DNA from 4 places in the Sphaerotilus microaerophilus genome. Region 4 is predicted to be linked to each of the others. Evidence: predicted binding sites of a transcription regulator. Region 4 holds the regulator's gene; each other region holds the start of a gene.
What was found. The regulator FNR, encoded in region 4, switches genes on or off when oxygen is low (the NO sensors DNR and NnrR bind a similar motif). The targets are predictions, from matches to a motif close to TTGATNNNNATCAA.

Region 1: the regulator FNR is predicted to act here: its motif matches at 2,869-2,882, upstream of NGK70_RS20735 (universal stress protein).
Region 2: the regulator FNR is predicted to act here: its motif matches at 2,124-2,137, upstream of NGK70_RS00990 (hemerythrin domain-containing protein).
Region 3: the regulator FNR is predicted to act here: its motif matches at 2,009-2,022, upstream of NGK70_RS02340 (2-oxoacid:acceptor oxidoreductase family protein).

The regions. Positions count from the first base shown of each region.
Region 1 is NZ_AP025730.1:4,843,880-4,848,186, forward strand. It holds gene NGK70_RS20715 (3-deoxy-7-phosphoheptulonate synthase) at 1-1,007, shown strand, start outside; gene NGK70_RS20720 (hypothetical protein) at 1,109-1,360, shown strand; gene NGK70_RS20725 (cob(I)yrinic acid a,c-diamide adenosyltransferase) at 1,380-1,955, opposite strand; gene NGK70_RS20730 (UPF0149 family protein) at 2,037-2,804, shown strand; gene NGK70_RS20735 (universal stress protein) at 2,958-3,377, shown strand; gene NGK70_RS20740 (hypothetical protein) at 3,389-3,637, opposite strand; gene NGK70_RS20745 (alkaline phosphatase D family protein) at 3,770-4,307, opposite strand, start outside.
Region 2 is NZ_AP025730.1:217,456-221,762, reverse strand. It holds gene tkt (transketolase) at 1-1,980, opposite strand, end outside; gene NGK70_RS00990 (hemerythrin domain-containing protein) at 2,281-2,865, shown strand; gene NGK70_RS00985 (nucleotidyltransferase family protein) at 2,936-3,751, shown strand; gene NGK70_RS00980 (hypothetical protein) at 3,748-4,307, shown strand, end outside.
Region 3 is NZ_AP025730.1:510,778-515,084, reverse strand. It holds gene NGK70_RS02350 (thiamine pyrophosphate-dependent enzyme) at 1-70, opposite strand, end outside; gene porA (pyruvate ferredoxin oxidoreductase) at 73-1,335, opposite strand; gene NGK70_RS02340 (2-oxoacid:acceptor oxidoreductase family protein) at 1,319-1,927, opposite strand; gene NGK70_RS02335 (penicillin acylase family protein) at 2,170-4,307, shown strand, end outside.
Region 4 is NZ_AP025730.1:2,474,151-2,478,457, forward strand. It holds gene NGK70_RS10720 (urease accessory protein UreH domain-containing protein) at 1-99, opposite strand, end outside; gene hemN (oxygen-independent coproporphyrinogen III oxidase) at 109-1,494, opposite strand; gene fnr (fumarate/nitrate reduction transcriptional regulator Fnr) at 1,717-2,457, shown strand; gene NGK70_RS10735 (IclR family transcriptional regulator) at 2,583-3,353, opposite strand; gene NGK70_RS10740 (TIGR03790 family protein) at 3,387-4,307, shown strand, end outside.

The sequences.
Region 1 (4,307 bases), 2.4 Mb from region 4:
ACCTCATCCGCTTCTTCCCGATCCGCGGCACCGCGGTCGAATCCCTGGTGGCCGACACGCGCCGCCACATCCGCCACATCATGCACGGCAAGGACGACCGCCTGCTGGTCGTCATCGGCCCCTGCTCGATCCACGACCCGGCCGCCGCGCTGGAGTACGCGCGCCGCCTGCTGCCGCTGCGCCAGAAGTACGCCGGCACCCTGGAGATCGTGATGCGGGTGTACTTCGAGAAGCCGCGCACCACCGTGGGCTGGAAGGGCCTGATCAACGACCCTTACCTCGACGAGAGCTACCGCATCGACGAGGGCCTGCGCATCGCCCGCCAGCTGCTGCTGGACATCAACCGGCTGGGCATGCCCGCGGGCAGCGAGTTCCTCGACGTGATCTCGCCGCAGTACATCGGCGACCTGATCAGCTGGGGCGCGATCGGTGCGCGCACCACCGAGAGCCAGGTGCACCGCGAGCTGTCCTCGGGCCTGTCGGCGCCGGTGGGTTTCAAGAACGGCACCGACGGCAACCTGAAGATCGCCATCGACGCGATCCAGGCGGCGTCGCGTCCGCACCACTTCCTGTCGGTGCACAAGAACGGCCAGGTGGCCATCGTCACCACCAAGGGCAACCAGGACACCCACGTCATCCTGCGCGGCGGCAAGACCACCAACTACGACGCCGCCAGCGTTGCCGCTGCGGTCAAGGAACTGGAGGGCGCCAAGCTGGCCCCGAACGTGATGGTCGATTTCAGCCACGCCAACAGCAGCAAGCAACACGAGCGCCAGCTGGTGGTCGCGCGCGACATCGCCGACCAGATCTCGGGCGGAAGCCGCCAGGTCTTCGGTGTGATGGTGGAAAGCCACCTCGTCGACGGCGCCCAGAAGTTCACGCCCGGCAAGAACGACGTCGCCAAGCTGACCTACGGCCAGAGCATCACCGACGCCTGTATCGGCTGGGAGGATTCCGAGCAACTGCTGGAAATCCTGCATCAGGCCGTGAAGGCGCGCCGCGGCTGAGGCGTTAGCATCGCCCCATTCAGCAACAGAATCCGGAGAGTGCCGCTATGCGAGGCGAGGTGTTGGTCAGTTTCGGACCCGAACAGGGTCGGCAATGGTCGGTGGAAACCGCCCTCGACAACTGGGCGGCCCGCGCCTGGCTGGACGCGCAGTTCCTCGAACTCGAGTGCGAGCCGCTGCGCGCCTCCGGCAAGGTGCTGATCGCCGACAAGCTGCTGGCGATCGTGGACGCGGCCGGCGACGATCGCTTTGCCGACGCCGATTGGGGCCGGCAGTTCGCGGAGGCGGTGATCGCCGCCACGCAGCGCAGCCTGGTGCGCATCGACCTGACCAACCGCAGCGTCAACTACTGACGCCGCGGCGGGCCGGTGCTCACTCGGCGCCGCGGGCCAGACGCTCGCTGCGCCAGTAGACGTCGTCGCCGCCCAGCCCGTCCAGGTTGGCGCGGTTGAGCACGCGAGCCAGCACGAAGAGCAGGTCCGACAGCCGGTTCAGGTACAGCCGGGGGGCATCGTTGACCGCTTCGGCAGCGCCCAGGGTGACGACCGCCCGCTCGGCCCGCCGCGCCACGGTGCGGCAGACGTGCGCAATCGCCGCGCTGCGCGTACCCGCCGGCAGGATGAATTCCTGCAGCCGGGGCAGCGTACTGTTGTAGCGCTCCAACGCTTCATCGAGCGCGCCGACAGCGTCCGCCTTGAGCAGCTCGAAGCCGGGCACCGACAGCTCGCCGCCCAGGTTGAACAGCTCGTGCTGGATGGTGACCAGCAACTCGCGCACGTCGGCCGGCAGGGGCTCGGCCAGCAGCACGCCGAGGTTGGAATTGAGCTCATCGACGTCGCCGATGGCCTGGATGCGCAGGTGGTTCTTGGGCACGCGGCTGCCGTCACCGAGGCCGGTGCTGCCATCGTCGCCGGTGCGGGTGCTGATTTGAGTGAGTCGGTTTCCCATGCCGCCATCCTAGCGCCGGCACAATCACGGGTCCTGCAAGGGTTACCGCTACCCGAATCGCCACACAGACGAGCCGCCACGATGTCCTCCATTCCCACCGACCTGAACGACGCGGAGATCCGCGAGCTCGACGACCTGCTGGCCGCGGTGCCCGAGCCGCTGGAGTCGCTCGACGTCGTCATGCTCGACGGCTACCTCTGCGGCGTGCTCTGCCAGCCCCTGCGCATCGAGCGCGACACCTGGTTGCCGCCCGCCTGCGACTGGAACCTGGGCTCACAAGATGACGATGGCCGTGACCTCGGCCAGGTGCTGACGCCCGACACTGCCGGCTGGCATGAAGCCAAGCACGAGCGCCTGTGCACGCTGGTGCAAAAGCGCTTCGACGCGCTGCAGCACACCTTTATCGAGCAGGGCTGGTTCGACCCGCTGGTGATGGAACCCGACGACGAAGCCGGCCAGCCGCTCTCCGGCAAGGACGCCATCCAGGCGGCCCTGGCGCCCTGGGCGATCGGCTTCGAGCACGCGTTGAACCACTTCAACGCACTGGAAGATCTGAGTGCCCCCGAGGTGCCCGACCTGCTCGCCTGCGTGCGCCGCCACCTGCCCGAGCAGAGCGAGGACGAGCAGGCCTTCACCAAGGCGCTGGACCAGGAACATCCGCTGAAGTCGCTCGACGCCGCGATCGAGGACCTGGTCGGCAACGTCATCGAGCTGGCCGACCTGGCCCGCGCCGACATGGTCAAGGTGGCCACGGTGCGCCGCGACGGGCCCAAGGTCGGCCGCAACGAACCCTGCCCCTGCGGCAGCGGCAAGAAGTTCAAGCATTGCCATGGCAATCAGGAGGGCTGAAGCCCACCCGTCCTCAGCGGGGCGACATCAACGGCCGGTGAGGCGCCACGCACAGGGTGACACCTTGACGTGACTCAAGTGAATGCCCGACGCTGCTGCGAGACTGGCGGCCTTGTTCCTTCAAGGTCACAGACCGAACCCGCGGGGCCCTGCATGAAGATCCTGGTGTGTGTGGATGGCAGCGAGTACACCAAGCGCATGGTGGCGTACTGGGCTGCCCATGACGAATGGCTGTCCGGGCACGATTTCACCGTGCTCACCGTCGTGCAGGCCCTGCCGCCGCGCGCCGCTGCAGTGCTGGACCGTGAGCTGTTGAACGGGTACTACGCCGACGAGGGGGACAAGACCTTCAAGCCGATCCGGACCTTCCTGGACCGGCAGGGCATCGAGGCCACGTTCCTGAGCAAGACCGGCCCGGTGGCCGATGTGATCGCCCGCACGGCCACCGAGGGCGGATTCGACCTGATCATGATGGGCTCACACGGCCACTCCGAACTGGGCACGCTGGTGATGGGTTCGGTGGCCACGCGGGTGCTGGCCTCGTGCAAGACACCCGCCCTGATCGTCCGCTGACGCGGGGCGCGTCAGCGCGGCAGCTTGGCAGCGTCGGCCGGCTCGCCTCGGTGGGCGTCGGTGCCGGGCCCTTCGGCGGTTGACGCCGCTGCCCCACGCGCAAGCGCACTGGCGGCGGCCGACGCCGAGAGGCTCAGGTCAAGGCCGAAAGCGGTGCCGTAGTCGGCAAAGTCCGGTACGCGCCGAGCGTTCTGGCGCACTCGCGCGCCCGGCTTGAGGCGGCCCAGCCAATGGGTCCAGTGCTGCTGCTGCGTCGTCATCGCGTTTGCTCCCAACCCGCGCTCGGGTGGCCCACCTCATCCCCGGTGGGCAGGCCCGGCTGGTGAGTCCAGCGGACCGGTTCACCGGTGCCCGGATTCAGCGGCAGCTCGTCGGCAGGCAGCCGGGACAGGTCAGCCTGGCTGCGGGCCGGCGCGCCCGGATTCGATCGCGAACACCGCCTGGGTATGCAGGCTGGCCCGCGCAGTCACCGGAAATGCCGTTGCTCTGGCGATACAGTGTAGCGAGTGTTTGTCGAGTTCGCACAACATGTAACCACGCTCGTCACTGCGAGCGTGGAGGATGTCGGGGTTGCTGCGGCGGATCAGCGCCATCGCGGCCTCCGACACCCCGCGTGAGCTGATCGAGCTGGTGACCAGTTCGCTGGCCACCACCGGCGAGCGAGCCTCATTGGGCTGCACACGCAGGTTCGCGGCAACGTGCCGGTGCACATCGCCGCCCAGCATCACGACATCGCGCAGCCCCGCATCGGCGATGCCCTGCAGCAGCCGCTGCCGAGCCGGCGCGTAGCCGTCCCAACCGTCCGAATACACCACGCGGCCTGCCGGCGTGTCGATGCCGCAGGGGCTCATCTGCGTGGCCTGGCCGACCAGCTTCCACGCCCTTGTGCTGGTGGCCAACCCCTGCCCCAGCCAACGCTCCTGGGCCAGC
Region 2 (4,307 bases), 2.3 Mb from region 4:
ACCCGCCGGGGCGGACTCGCCGTAGCTGTCGATGCCGATCACCGCGGCGCAGCCGTACTTCCACCAGAAGTCGGTCACGCCAGCTTCCACCGCGATGCGTGGCAGCTTGGCCGGCAGCACCTCGGTCTTGTAGGCGACGTCCTGGCGGTCGAACACGGTCGTACTGGGCATCGAGACCACGCGCACGGCGATCTTCTGCTTGGCCAGTTCGGCCTGGGCGTGCAGGGCCAGCTGCACTTCGGAGCCGGTGGCGATGATCACCGCGTCGGGCTTCTTGCCTGCCTTGAAGCCGACCTCGCTGGGCTCGGCCAGGATGTAGGCGCCGCGGGTGATGACGTCAGCGTCGGTCTTCGGGGCGTAGGGCAGGTTCTGGCGGCTCAGCAGCAGCGCGCTGGGGCGGTTCTTGTTGGCCAGCGCCATCGTCCAGGCCACCGCGGTTTCGCAGGTGTCGGCCGGGCGCCAGACGTCCAGGCCCGGGATCAGGCGCAGGCTGGCGGCGTGCTCGACGGACTGGTGGGTCGGGCCGTCTTCACCCAGGCCGATGGAGTCGTGGGTGAACACGTGCACCACGCGCAGCTTCATCAGCGCGGCCATGCGGATGGCGTTGCGGCTGTAGTCGCTGAAGGTCAGGAAGGTGCCGCCGTAGGGGATGTAGCCGCCGTGCAGCGCCACGCCGTTCATGATCGCGGCCATGCCGAACTCGCGCACGCCGTAGTTGATGTGGCGGCCACCGATGCCGGCCTCGTTCTTGACCACCGCACCGGCCGCGTCGAAGCGCAGGTTGGGCGTGGATTGGGTGTTGGTCAGGTTCGAGCCGGTCAGGTCGGCCGAGCCGCCTAGCAGCTCGGGCAGGCGGGCGGTGAACAGCTCCAGCGCGATCTGGCTGGCCTTGCGGCTGGCCACGGTCTCGGCCTTCTCGTGCGCACCGGCCACGGCCTCGACGGCAATCTCGGCGAAGTCGGCCGGCAGCGCGCCCGCCATGCGGCGGGTGAACTCGGCTGCCAGTTCCGGGAAGGCGGCGGTATAGGCGGCAAAACGCTTGTCCCAGGCGGCCTCGGCCTTGGCGCCGGCGGCCTGGGCGTTCCAGGCGGCGGCGATGTCGGCCGGGATCACGAAGGGCTCGGCGGTCCAGCCCAGGGCCTCGCGGGTGAGCTTGATTTCTTCGGCACCCAGCGGCTCGCCGTGCGCCTTGGCGGTGTTGGCGCGGTTGGGCGAGCCCTTGCCGATCGAGGTCTTGCAGATGATCAGGCTGGGCCGGTCGGCACTCGTGCGCGCCGTGGCGATGGCGGCATCGACCGCATTGGCATCGTGGCCGTCGACCGGGCCGATGACGTTCCAGCCGTAGGCCTCGAATCGCTTGGCGGTGTCGTCGATGAACCAGGGCGCGACCTGGCCGTCGATGGAGATGCCGTTGTCGTCGTACAGGGCAATCAGCTTGTTGAGCTTCCAGGCGCCGGCCAGCGCGCAGGCCTCGTGGCTGATGCCCTCCATCAGGCAGCCGTCGCCGAGGAAGGTGTAGGTGCGGTGGTCAACGATGGCGTGGCCATCACGGTTGAACTCGCTGGCCAGCAGCTTCTCGGCCAGTGCCAGGCCCACTGCGTTGGTGATGCCCTGGCCCAGCGGGCCGGTGGTGGTCTCCACGCCCGGGGTGATGCCGACCTCCGGGTGGCCCGGCGTACGGCTGTGCATCTGGCGGAAGTTGCGCAGCTCGTCGATCGGCAGGTCGTAGCCGGTGAGGTGCAGCAGCGCGTAGATCAGCATCGAGCCGTGGCCGTTGCTGAGCACGAAGCGGTCGCGGTCGGCCCACTGCGGGTTGGCCGGGTTGTGCTTCAGGTGGCGATTCCACAGCGCGACGGCCATGTCGGCCATGCCCATCGGCGCGCCCGGGTGACCGGAGTTGGCCTGCTGGACCGCGTCCATCGCCAGGGCGCGGATGGCGTTGGCCAGCTGTTGGGAGGAGGGGGATTTCTTGGTGGCCATGGCGCGATCAGGGGCAGTGGGGGACGGCAAACGCATAATTTTACCGGTGAGTCACCGCCGGGCCCGCGACGCCGAACGGCGCGCAGTATCGACCACGCCGGCCCACCTTTGCGCTGCAGCGCGCGCACCGCCGCACGTCATACTTGACGAGCATCAAAGTCAGAACGCGCGAAACTGCGAGCCTAAGCGGGTGCCGCCTCGTTCGACCCCGGTTGCGTGACCAGCGGCTTCATCAACTGCAACCACCCAGACTTGCCCAGGCGTCCGCGCTCGGGCCCTGAGACCTGCCCGGATTCCGCCATGAGCCATCCCTCCTTCCAAGTCATCCGCGACGAACACCAGGCCCTGGCCGCGATGCTCAGCTCGATCGCGATGCTGATCACCGAGCACCGCCGCAAGGGCGTGCAACCCCCGTTCGACGTGCTGCGTGCGATGCTGTTCTACATCGACGAGTACCCCGAGCGCCTGCACCACCGCAAGGAGAGCGAGTTGCTGTTCCCCGCCGTGCGCCGGGCCAGCCCCGAGGCCGCCGATGTGCTGGACAAGCTCGACCGCGACCACGGCAACGGCGAGCGGGCCATCCGCGACCTGGAACATGCGCTGACCGCCTACGAGATGATGGGCGAGTCGCGTGCCGATGCCTTCGCCACGGCCATCGACCGCTACCTGGACTTCTACCGCGCCCACATGCGCCTGGAAGAGGACGTGGTGATGCCACTGGCGCTGAAGGTGCTCAGCGAGGACGACTGGGTGCTGCTCGATGCCGCCTTCGCCGAGAACCGGGACCCTTTGACCGGCCACAAGCCGGAGGCGGAATACGAAAAGCTTTTCAGCTTCATCGTCAACAACGCCCCAGCGCCCATCGGTTTGGGTGCTCCGCTCTGAGCGGTTTTTCGGCTTCAGCGGCCTAAACTGCGGGGCTGTGAATGCCCCCAATGCTCGCTCTGAAAAGACCCTGACAGCCGCTCCCGCCGCGGCTGCCGCCCGGCCTCTGCGCGCCATCGTGCTGGCGGCCGGGCGCGGCGAGCGCATGCGCCCGCTCACCGATCACACCCCCAAGCCGTTGCTGCCGGTGCAGGGGCGCCCGCTGATCGAGTGGCACCTGCTGGCGTTGGCACGCGACGGGGTGCGCGAGGTCATCATCAACACGGCCTGGCTGGAAGAGCAGTTCCCGGCCACGCTGGGCGATGGCAGCCGTTTCGGCCTGTCGATTCGCTACTCGGCCGAGGGCCGCGACTGGGGCGGCGCGCTGGAGACCGCCGGTGGCATCGCCACCGTGCTGCCCTGGCTGGGCGAGGGCGGGCGCGAGGCCTTCTGGGTCGTGTCGGCCGACATCTGGGCGCCCGACTTCCGCTTCGACGCTGCCCAGGTCGCACGCTTCCTCGCCAGCGGGCTCGACGCGCAGCTCTGGATGGTGCCCAACCCGCCCTTCCACCCGCGCGGTGACTTCGCCTTCGGCGCCGCGCTGCCGGCGCTGGGGCCGGATGCGGCGCTGGGCATCGGTGCCGACCAGGCTGATGATGCCCCGCGCGCCACCTACGCCAACCTGGCGCTGATGCGCACGCGGCTGTGCGCTGGCATCCCGTCCGGTACACGGGCCCCGCTGGGTCCGCTGTTGCATGCGGGCATGGCGGACCAGCGCATCGGCCTGCAGTGGTACCGCGGTGCCTGGGAGAACGTCGGCACACCGGCGCAGTGGGAGGCCCTGCAGGGCGGGGCGGCCACCGCAATGCCGCCGTCGGCAGCATCCACCGAGGAGGCGGTCCCATGACTCCCTGGCTGATCGAGGCGGGCCGCTGGGGTGGCCTGTTCACCGCCGCGCTGTTGGCGACCATCGCCATCGAGCAGCTGCTGTCGCTGTCACTGCGGGCCTGGCTGCTGCGGCGCGACCCCTTGGTCTCCAGCGTCGACGAGACGGCGTCCTACCAGCGCTCGCTGTTCACAGCGGCCAGCCGCGAGGTGCGCCGCATCTGGCGTGGCCTGTTCGCAGCGGGTGGCTTGGCCGGCCTGGGCCTGCTGCTGCACCCGCTGTGCTTCGTACCGGCGGTCGGGCTGCTGCTGCTGACGCTGAAGTGGGAGCTCGATACCTGGGAGTGCGTGGCCGTGAGCCCCTGGCAGGTGGCTTGGCGGCGTGGCTGGCGGCGCAGCATCCGGCGCCTGCCGATGGTGCAGGTGGCGCGGGTGCACCTGGTGGAGCGGGAACTCTCGCGCCGCCACGGCTGGATCGCGCAGCGCTGGGGCCGCCCGCTGGGCAGCTGCTACCTGGCGCTGGAGCTGCACAACGGCCGCGCGGTGAAGCTGCCGCGCACCGGGCTGATCGCCGGGCG
Region 3 (4,307 bases), 2.0 Mb from region 4:
GCTCGGGCGCGAGCAGGCGGTTGCCGACGGTGAAGGTGCCGGTCTGATAGAACTTGACGGGTTGATGCATGGTCAGCTCACCTTCGAGGCCACGGTGCCCAGGTCGCGCAGCAGGTTCTCGGCGATCGGGCCGCTGCGGCGGGTGGCAGCCTCGCGCTCGAGCTGGCGCTTGACGATGCGCTCGTCCAGGTCCAGGAAGGTCAGCGGGGGCAGGCGGTCGGCCACCGCCTCGCGCAGCATGCGCGCCAGCGAGGCCTTGGTGATGGCCCGCCCACCCAGCCCGGCAATCACGGTGTAGCCCTGCAGCCCCAGACCCGACAGCGCCAGGCGCACGTCGGTGGAGACGACGCCACCCAGGCCGACCGAGAAGCTCTTCTCCAGCACCACGACGCGCTTGGCCTGCTCCAGCGCCGCACGCACCGCCGCCAGCGGGAAGGGCCGGAAGCTGTGGATGCCCAGCACGCCGATGCGCGGGCCGTCATCGGCGGGGCCGCGCAGCTCGTCCACGGTGTCCTTGAGCGTGCCGATCACCGAGCCCAGCGCGACCACGATGGTGTCGGCATCCTGGCAGCGGTAACCGCGCACCAGCCCGCCGGTGGTGCGCCCGAAGCGCTCGGCAAACTCGGCGGCGATCTGCGGGATCCGGTCGAGGGCCATCAGCTGCTTGGCGTGCGCGAGGTAGCGCACCTCCATGAAGGCCTCCGGACCAACCATCGCGCCGATCGACACCGGCTCGTTCACGTCCAGCACCTGGCGCGGCTCGTAGGGCGGCAGGAAGGCGTCCACCTCGTTCTGCGCCGGGATGTCCACCCGCTCCACCGCGTGGGTGAGGATGAAGCCGTCCATGCAGACCATCACCGGCATGGACAACTCCTCGGCCAGCTTGAAGGCCTGGATGTGCAGGTCCGCCGCTTCCTGGTTGTGCGCCGCGAAGAGCTGGATCCAGCCGCAGTCGCGCTGGCTCATGCTGTCGCTGTGGTCGTTCCAGATGTTGATGGGCGCACCGATCGCGCGGTTGGCCACCGTCATCACGATCGGCAGGCCCAGGCCGCTGGCGTTGTAGACCGCCTCGGCCATGAACAGCAGGCCCTGGCTGGCGGTGGCGGTGTAGGTGCGCGCGCCGGCCGCCGAGCTGCCGATGGCCACGCTCATCGCGGCGAACTCGCTCTCCACGTTGATGAACTCGCAGGGCGCCAGGGCGCCGCTCTTCACCAGCTCGCCCAGGCCCTCGACGATGTGCGTCTGCGGCGAGATCGGGTAGGCGCAGATCACCTCCGGGCGGCTCAGCGCCACCGTCTGCGCCACCGCCTGTGAACCCTCAATCTGCTTGAGCATGGGCCGCCTCCTGCATTTCCGCCAATTCCTCCAATTCCTGGCGCACGAACTCGAAGGCCTCGCTGGCCGCGGCGATGTTGCCCTCGGCCACCTTGCCGCTGAACCGGTCGCTGATGGCATGGGCCACCGCGTCCAGCGACACCAGGCCGGACAGCGCGGCAAAGCCGCCCAGCAGCACCGCGTTGGGCAGCGGGCGGCCCAGGTGCTTGAGCGCGATCTCGGTGGCAGGCACGGTGGTCAGCCGCTCGTGGCGGAACTGCTTGGCCACCTCGCCCAGGCCGAGCGCATCGAAGCTGCGGCGGCTGTTGATCAGCACGTAGCCATCGGGCTTCAGGCCCTGGAAGACGTCCACCTGGTGCAGCAGCGTCGGGTCCTGCACGATCAGCACGTCGGGCGCCAGGATGGGCTCGCGCAGGCGGATCTCGCGGTCGTCGATGCGGCAGAAGGCCACCACCGGCGCGCCGGTGCGCTCGGAGCCGAAGCTCGGGAAGGCTTGGGCGTGACGGCCCTGCTCGAAGGCAGCGACCGACAGCAACTCGGCGGCGGTGACCACCCCCTGCCCGCCCCGCCCATGGATCCGGATCTGCAGCATCGGCCTTGCTCCTCGTTGTGGTTGCCGCCAGGCGCGGTGGCCTGGAACCCGGCATTGTTCGACTCGGCGCGCCAGCCGGTCTTGAGGCGCGTCAAGCCCGCGCCCGACCCCGACTGGCTCCCGACAGATCGCCCGCTGGACCACCCGATGACGCCTGGGTGACAGGCGCCCCCGGTACACCCGGATTGCCGGGGCCTGTGGCGGACCTTACAAGTCGGGACACAACCAGACCGGAGACGCCCGTGACCCTTCCCCGCCTCATGGTGCAGCGGCACCCGACATCGGCCGCAGCGATCGCCGCACTGCTCAGTGCCGCCCTGCTGGCCGCCTGCACCACACCGGGCGGCGCCGGCGGACTCGACGCCCGCAGCGTTCAGATCCAGCGCAGCGCCCACGGCGTGGCGCACATTGAGGCGGCCAACCTCGAGTCGCTGGCCTACGGCGTGGCCTATGCCCATGCCGAGGACAACGCCTGCCAGACCGCCAACCAGCTCATCACCGTCCGCGGCGAGCGCTCGCGCTGGTTCGGCGCCGAGGCCCGCGGGCTGTTCGGCCTGCGCCCGCTGCCCAACGCGCTGATCGACACCTTTGTGCGCGCCCACATGGACGACGCCGCGCTGGCCCGGGCCTTCGTGGCCGCCAGTGCCGACACGCAGGCGCTGGCGCGCGGCTATGTGGCCGGCTGGAACCGCTTCCTGCGCGATCAGGCCAGCCAGCTCCCGGCCCCCTGCGCCGCCCAGCCCTGGCTGCGGCCGATGACGCTGGCCGACTACCTGCGGCTCAACGAGCTGTCGATGGTGCAGGCCGGCGTCGCGGCGCTGGCCGACGCGGTGGTCGCTGCCCAGCCGCCCCAGGCGGGCGCCGCCCTGCCGGCTCCGGTGAGCCTGGCGGACGCCACCGCCGCGCTGCGCGAGGAGGTGGTGCTCGACCCGCCGATCGGCTCCAATGGCTGGGCCTTTGGCGCCGAGGTGACCCGCAACGGCGCCGGGGTGCTGCTGGGCAACCCGCACTTCCCCTGGTATGGCATCAACCGCTTCTGGCAGATGCACCTGACCATCCCCGGCGAGCTGGACGTGATGGGCGCGGCCATCGGCCACGGCGGCCTGGTGCAGATCGGCTTCAACCGCGACGTGGCCTGGACCCACACCGTCTCGACCGGCAAGCGCTTCACCCTGCATGAACTGAAGCTGGCGCCCGGCAACCCGCGCGCCTACCTGGTCGACGGCCAGAGCGAGGCGATGACGCCGCGCACGGTGCGCTACGAGGTGCGGGCCGCCGACGGCAGCCTGAGCACGCGCGAGCACACCGTCTGGGTGACCCGCTGGGGCCCGGTGCTGGTGATGCCGCGCGCCGGGCTGAACTGGACCGCGACGCAGGCCTATGCCATCCAGGACGCCAACACGCTGAACATGCGCTACGGCGACAGCTGGCTGGCCTTCAACCGCGCGAAGAACCTGGCGGACCTCCGCGCCGGGCTGGCCAAGCTCGGCATCCCCTGGGTGAACACCGTCGCGGCCGACCGCCACGGCGACGCCATGGTCGCCGACGTCAGCGTGGTGCCCGACGTCGATGCCGCCCAGCTGGAGCGCTGCGCGCCCTCGAAGCCGGCGGCCGCCCTCTTCCGCGCCGCCGGCCTGCCGGTGCTGGACGGCTCGCGCAGCGACTGCAGCTGGCGCCGCGACCCCACCTCGCCCGTGCCGGGTCTGACGCCCATCGAGCGCATGCCGATCGTCCAGCGCCGCGACTGGGTGCAGAACTCCAACGACAGCTTCTGGCTCAGCAACCCGGCCACCCCGCTGGCGGGCATCTCGCCGATGGTCGGCCCGGTGGGCACGCCGCAGCGGCTGCGCACCCGCGCCGGCATCCTGGAGATCGGCGAGCGCCTGGCCGCACGTGACGGGATCGCGCCGGACGGCAAGGTCGGCCCGGCCGAGGTGCAGGCCATGCTATTCCTGAACCGCAACCACGCCGCGCGGATCGTGCTGGACGACCTGCTCGCTGGCTGTGCCAATGGCTCGGCCGGCCCGCTCAGCGACGCGAGCCGCGACGGCTGCGCCGCGCTGAAGGGCTGGGACCGCCGCAACAACCCCGAGTCGCGCGGTGCCCACCTCTTCCGCGAATGGTGGCGCCAGGCCAAGGACATCGCCGGTGTCTGGCGTGTGCCCTTCAACCCCGCCGACGCGGTGCGCACGCCCGCCGGCCTGAAGCTGGACGACGCTGCCGTGCGCGCCAAGGTCTTCGAGGCGCTCGACAAAGCCGTGGCCACCGTGCGCGCTGCCGGCTTTGCACTGGACGCGCCGCTGGCGCAGGTGCAGTTCAAGCGCATGAACGCGGCCAACGGCGGCGGCAACGTGCCGGTGCATGGCGGCGACGAGTTCGA
Region 4 (4,307 bases):
CCGGGCGGCAGCGGCACAGCCGGCGCCGCACATGCCGGCACAGTGCGGCACCCCGGCCACCCCCATCAGGGCGGCCGTGACCACCAGGGCAGCACTCATCGGGTCAACTCAGATCACGCGGGAGAAGCGCTCGCGGGCGCGGTCCACGCGCACGTACTTGTCGAACACCATCGCGATGTAGCGCACGAAGTACCAGCCCAGCGAGGTCAGCTCGAAGCCGTCCTGGTCGAGCTTCAGCAGGCCGGCGTCGGCGTGCTCCTGCAGCGACTCGATCTCGGCGGCGAAGTAGCTGCGCACGTCGATCAGGTGCGCCAGCGCCACCGACTCGTAGCTCAGGCGGCCGTGGCACATGATGGACATGATCACCGCGCGGCGCACCAGGTCATCGCGGCTGAGCGCGAGGCCGCGCACCACCGGCAGGCCGCCACGGCGCAGCGCGTCGTAGTAGTCGTCCAGGGTCTTGGCGTTCTGGCTGTAGGTCGGGCCGACCCGGCTGATCGCCGACACGCCCAGCGCCACCAGATCGCAGTCCGGCTGCGTGCTGTAGCCCTGGAAGTTGCGGTGCAGGCGGCCCTGGCGCTTGGCCTGCGCGAGCGGATCCTCCGGCAGTGCGAAGTGGTCCATCCCGATGTACTGGTAGCCGTGGGCGATGAAGCCGGCGATGGCCTGCGACAGCATGCCGATGCGGTCGCCGCCGGTGGGCAGGATCTCGATCGGGATGCGCCGCTGCGGCTTGAAGCGTGCTGGCAGGTGGGCGTAGCCGTACAAGGCGATGCGGTCCGGGCGCAGCCGAGCCACTTCGCTCACCGTGCGCTGGAAGCTCTCGGGGGTCTGTTTTGGCAGGCCGTAGATGAGGTCGACGTTGATCGAGTCGAAGCCCAGTGAGCGTGCCGAGGCCATCAGCGCATGCACCTGCTCGGCCGGCTGGATGCGGTGCACGGCCTTCTGAACGTCAGCATCGAAGTCCTGTACGCCGAAGGACAACCGGTTGAACCCCAGTTCGGCGAGGTGGGCCAGCCGGTCGTGCGTGACGGTGCGCGGGTCGATCTCGATCGAGTACTCGCCCTTGGGCAGCAACTGCACCCGGCTGCGCAGGGTGGCCATCAGGCCGGAGAGCTCCGCGTCGCTGAGGAAGGTCGGCGTGCCGCCGCCGAAGTGCAATTGCGACACCGGCTGCTCGCGGCCGATCACGTTGGTGACCAGATCAAGCTCGTGCGTCAGCGCCGCCAGGTAGGCCTCGGCGCGGCCGTGGTCACGGGTGACGATCTTGTTGCAGGCGCAGTAGTAGCAGACCGACTCGCAAAAGGGGATGTGGAGGTAGAGCGACAGCGGGCCGCCCGCGCCAGCCACGCCGCCGGTGGCGCGCTGCGTCAGCGCCTGCACGTACTGGTCGGGCCCGAAGGCCTCGACGAAGCGGTCCGCCGTGGGGTAGGAGGTGTAGCGCGGCCCGGGCACGTCCATGCGGCGCAGCAGGTCTTCGCTGAGTACGGGCATGCCCTCTTGGCGTGAGAGCGCACTCTGGCCCTCCACCATATCAACCGTGGTCATTTCTTCCATTCGTGCACTGTGCCCCGATGGCTGGCGTCCATATTGACATAACTCAATCTACCATCGTGCCGACGGGTCGGGGTAGACCCCGATTTGATCTGTCTCGGTCCCGCCTCGCGGGGTCCGCTGCGTGCGTTACGCACGAGCCTCGGTGCGATAATCTCTGACATGACGCAAGAAACCGCACCGCCGTCACGGCTCGAAGCCCTGAAGGTTGCCTGTTCCGCCTGCAACCTCCGCGAACTGTGTCTGCCTGTGGGGCTGACAGACGACGAGATGTTGTCGCTCGATGACATGGTCAGCACGCGGCGCAGCGTGAAGCGGGGCGAAAGTATCTTCCATGCCGGCGACCCCTTTGCCGCGCTCTATGCGGTGCGCACCGGCTTCTTCAAGACCGTGGTGTCGGCCTCCGACGGCCGCGAGCAGGTCACTGGCTTCCAGATGGCGGGTGAGTTGATCGGCCTGGATGGCATCAGCACCGACCGGCATTCCTGTGACGCCGTGGCGCTGGAGGACTCGCAGGTCTGCATGATCCCCTACGGCCAGCTGGAGTCGCTCTCGCGCGAGTTCACGCTGCTGCAGCACCAGTTCCACAAGATCATGAGCCGCGAGATCGTGCGCGACCACGGCGTGATGCTGCTGCTGGGCAGCATGCGCGCGGAGGAGCGCCTGGCGGCCTTCCTGCTGAACCTGACGCAGCGCCTGCAGGCGCGCGGCTTCTCCGCCTCGGCGCTGGTGCTGCGCATGACCCGCGAGGAGATCGGCAGCTACCTCGGCCTGAAGCTGGAGACGGTCAGCCGAACCTTCTCGAAATTCCAGGAGGAAGGCATCCTGGAGGTGAAGCAGCGCGACATCCGCATCATCGAGCAGTCTGCGCTGCAGCGCGTGGTGAACGGCACCAGCGCTTGAGTTGACCCACCCCCGCAGCGGCTCACGCCGCTCCCCCTCAAGGGGGCGCAACCACCGGACCGGCGGAACCGGATCCGCGGTCGCTGCTTGCAAAAGAAAAGACGGGTGTTGACCGAGCGGGTGGGTTACTCCGCCCGGTAGCCGAGTGAGGCGGAGATCTGCCGGGCGGTTTCGCGCAGGCGGTCCATCCAGCCTTCTTCGAGGCGATCCGCGGGAGCGGAGATGGACAGGCCGGCGATGAGGCGCGACTGGTCGTCGTAGATGGCGGCGGCCATGCAGCGCACGCCGAGTTCCAATTCCTCGTTGTCGCGTGCGATGTCGGTCTGGCGCACCCGGGCCAGTTCGCGATCCAGCAAGGCCGGGTCGGTGATGCTGTTGCGGGTGTGCCCGGCCAGGCCGGTGCGGGTGGCGTAGGCGCGCACGCGCTGCGGGTCGTCGTGCGCCAGGAAGAGCTTGCCCACCGACGTCAGGTGCAGTGGTGCGCGGCCACCCACGGCGCGCACGACCTGCATGCCTGAGCGCTCGGAGTAGGTGCGCTCGATGTAGACGATCTCGTCGCCCTGCCGTACCGACAGGTTCACCGGCTGGTGGGTGAGCTTGTGCAGCTCGCGCATCGGCCCGAGCGCGGCGTCACGCACATCCAGCCGCGCCTTCACCAGGTTGCCCAGCTCCAGCAGGCGCATGCCCAGCCGGTAGCTGCCCGCCTCGGGGCGATCCACGAAGCGGCCCACCGCCAAGTCATTCAGGATCCGGTGCGCAGTCGAGGGGTGCAGGCCGGTATGCTCGCTGATCTGCTTCAGGGACACCGGGTCCTGGTGTGCCGCCAGCACATCCAGCAGGGTGAACATGCGCTCCAGGACCTGGATGGTCGGGGTGCTGCCTTCCTTTTTCGTCATGTCGGGGATGTTGAGTCGATGATGGATTTTCGCATGGCGAAAAGAAGATGGTCGAGCTGGCTGTGTGGATATCTGTGCCGGCCGGTGGGGCGGGTGGCTCTGGCGGCTCTGGCTGCGCTGGCGAGTGGGCTGCTGCCGGCCTGGCAGGCCGCTCATGCGGGCGAGGCCACCGAGCCGCCCGCCACGGAGCGGGCACCTGCGGCCTCCGCTGCAGCGGCCTCGGCAGCACCCCTGGTGTTGCGGTGGACGAGGGTGCCCCGGGCGATCGGGCGCATCACCTCGAAGACCTTGGGCGTGGTGATCAACCAGGACGATCCGTATTCGGTCGAGGTGGGTGAGCGCTACGTCCAGCGGCGCCAGATCCCGCCCGGGCATGTGCTGCGCGTGAAGCTGCCGCGCCAGGCGAGCCTGTCTGCAGGGGATGGCGCGCAGTTGCGCGCGGCCATCGAGGCGCACTTCGGCGACGACGTCCAGGGCCTGGCGCTGGTGTGGGCGCAGCCCTACGCGGTGGAGTGCCAGTCCATCACCGCCGCGGTGTCGCTGGGGTTGGAGCCCGGGCTGTGCTCGAACACCTGTGCCAAGGCCACGGGATCGCGCTACTTCAACTCACCCAGCGGTGCGCCCTGGCGGGACCTGGGCCTGCGTCCGTCGATGTTGCTGGCCGCCGGCAGCGTGGACGCGGCCCACGCGCTGATCGAGCGTGGCATGGCGGCCGACGGCAGCCTAGGCCTGCGCGGCTCGCCGCCTGTGCATGCGTATTACATGGTCACGCGCGACGCGGCGCGCAGCGTCCGGCTGCCCCAGTACCCGCCGCCAAGCCTGCTGCGCGGTGTCGCAGTGGCCACCCATGTACAGCAAGGGGACCTGCCGGCGGGCGAGGACCGCCTGTTGCTGGTGCAGACCGGCCTGCCCACGCTCGCGGGCCTGGATCGCCTGAACTGGGCGCCGGGCGCC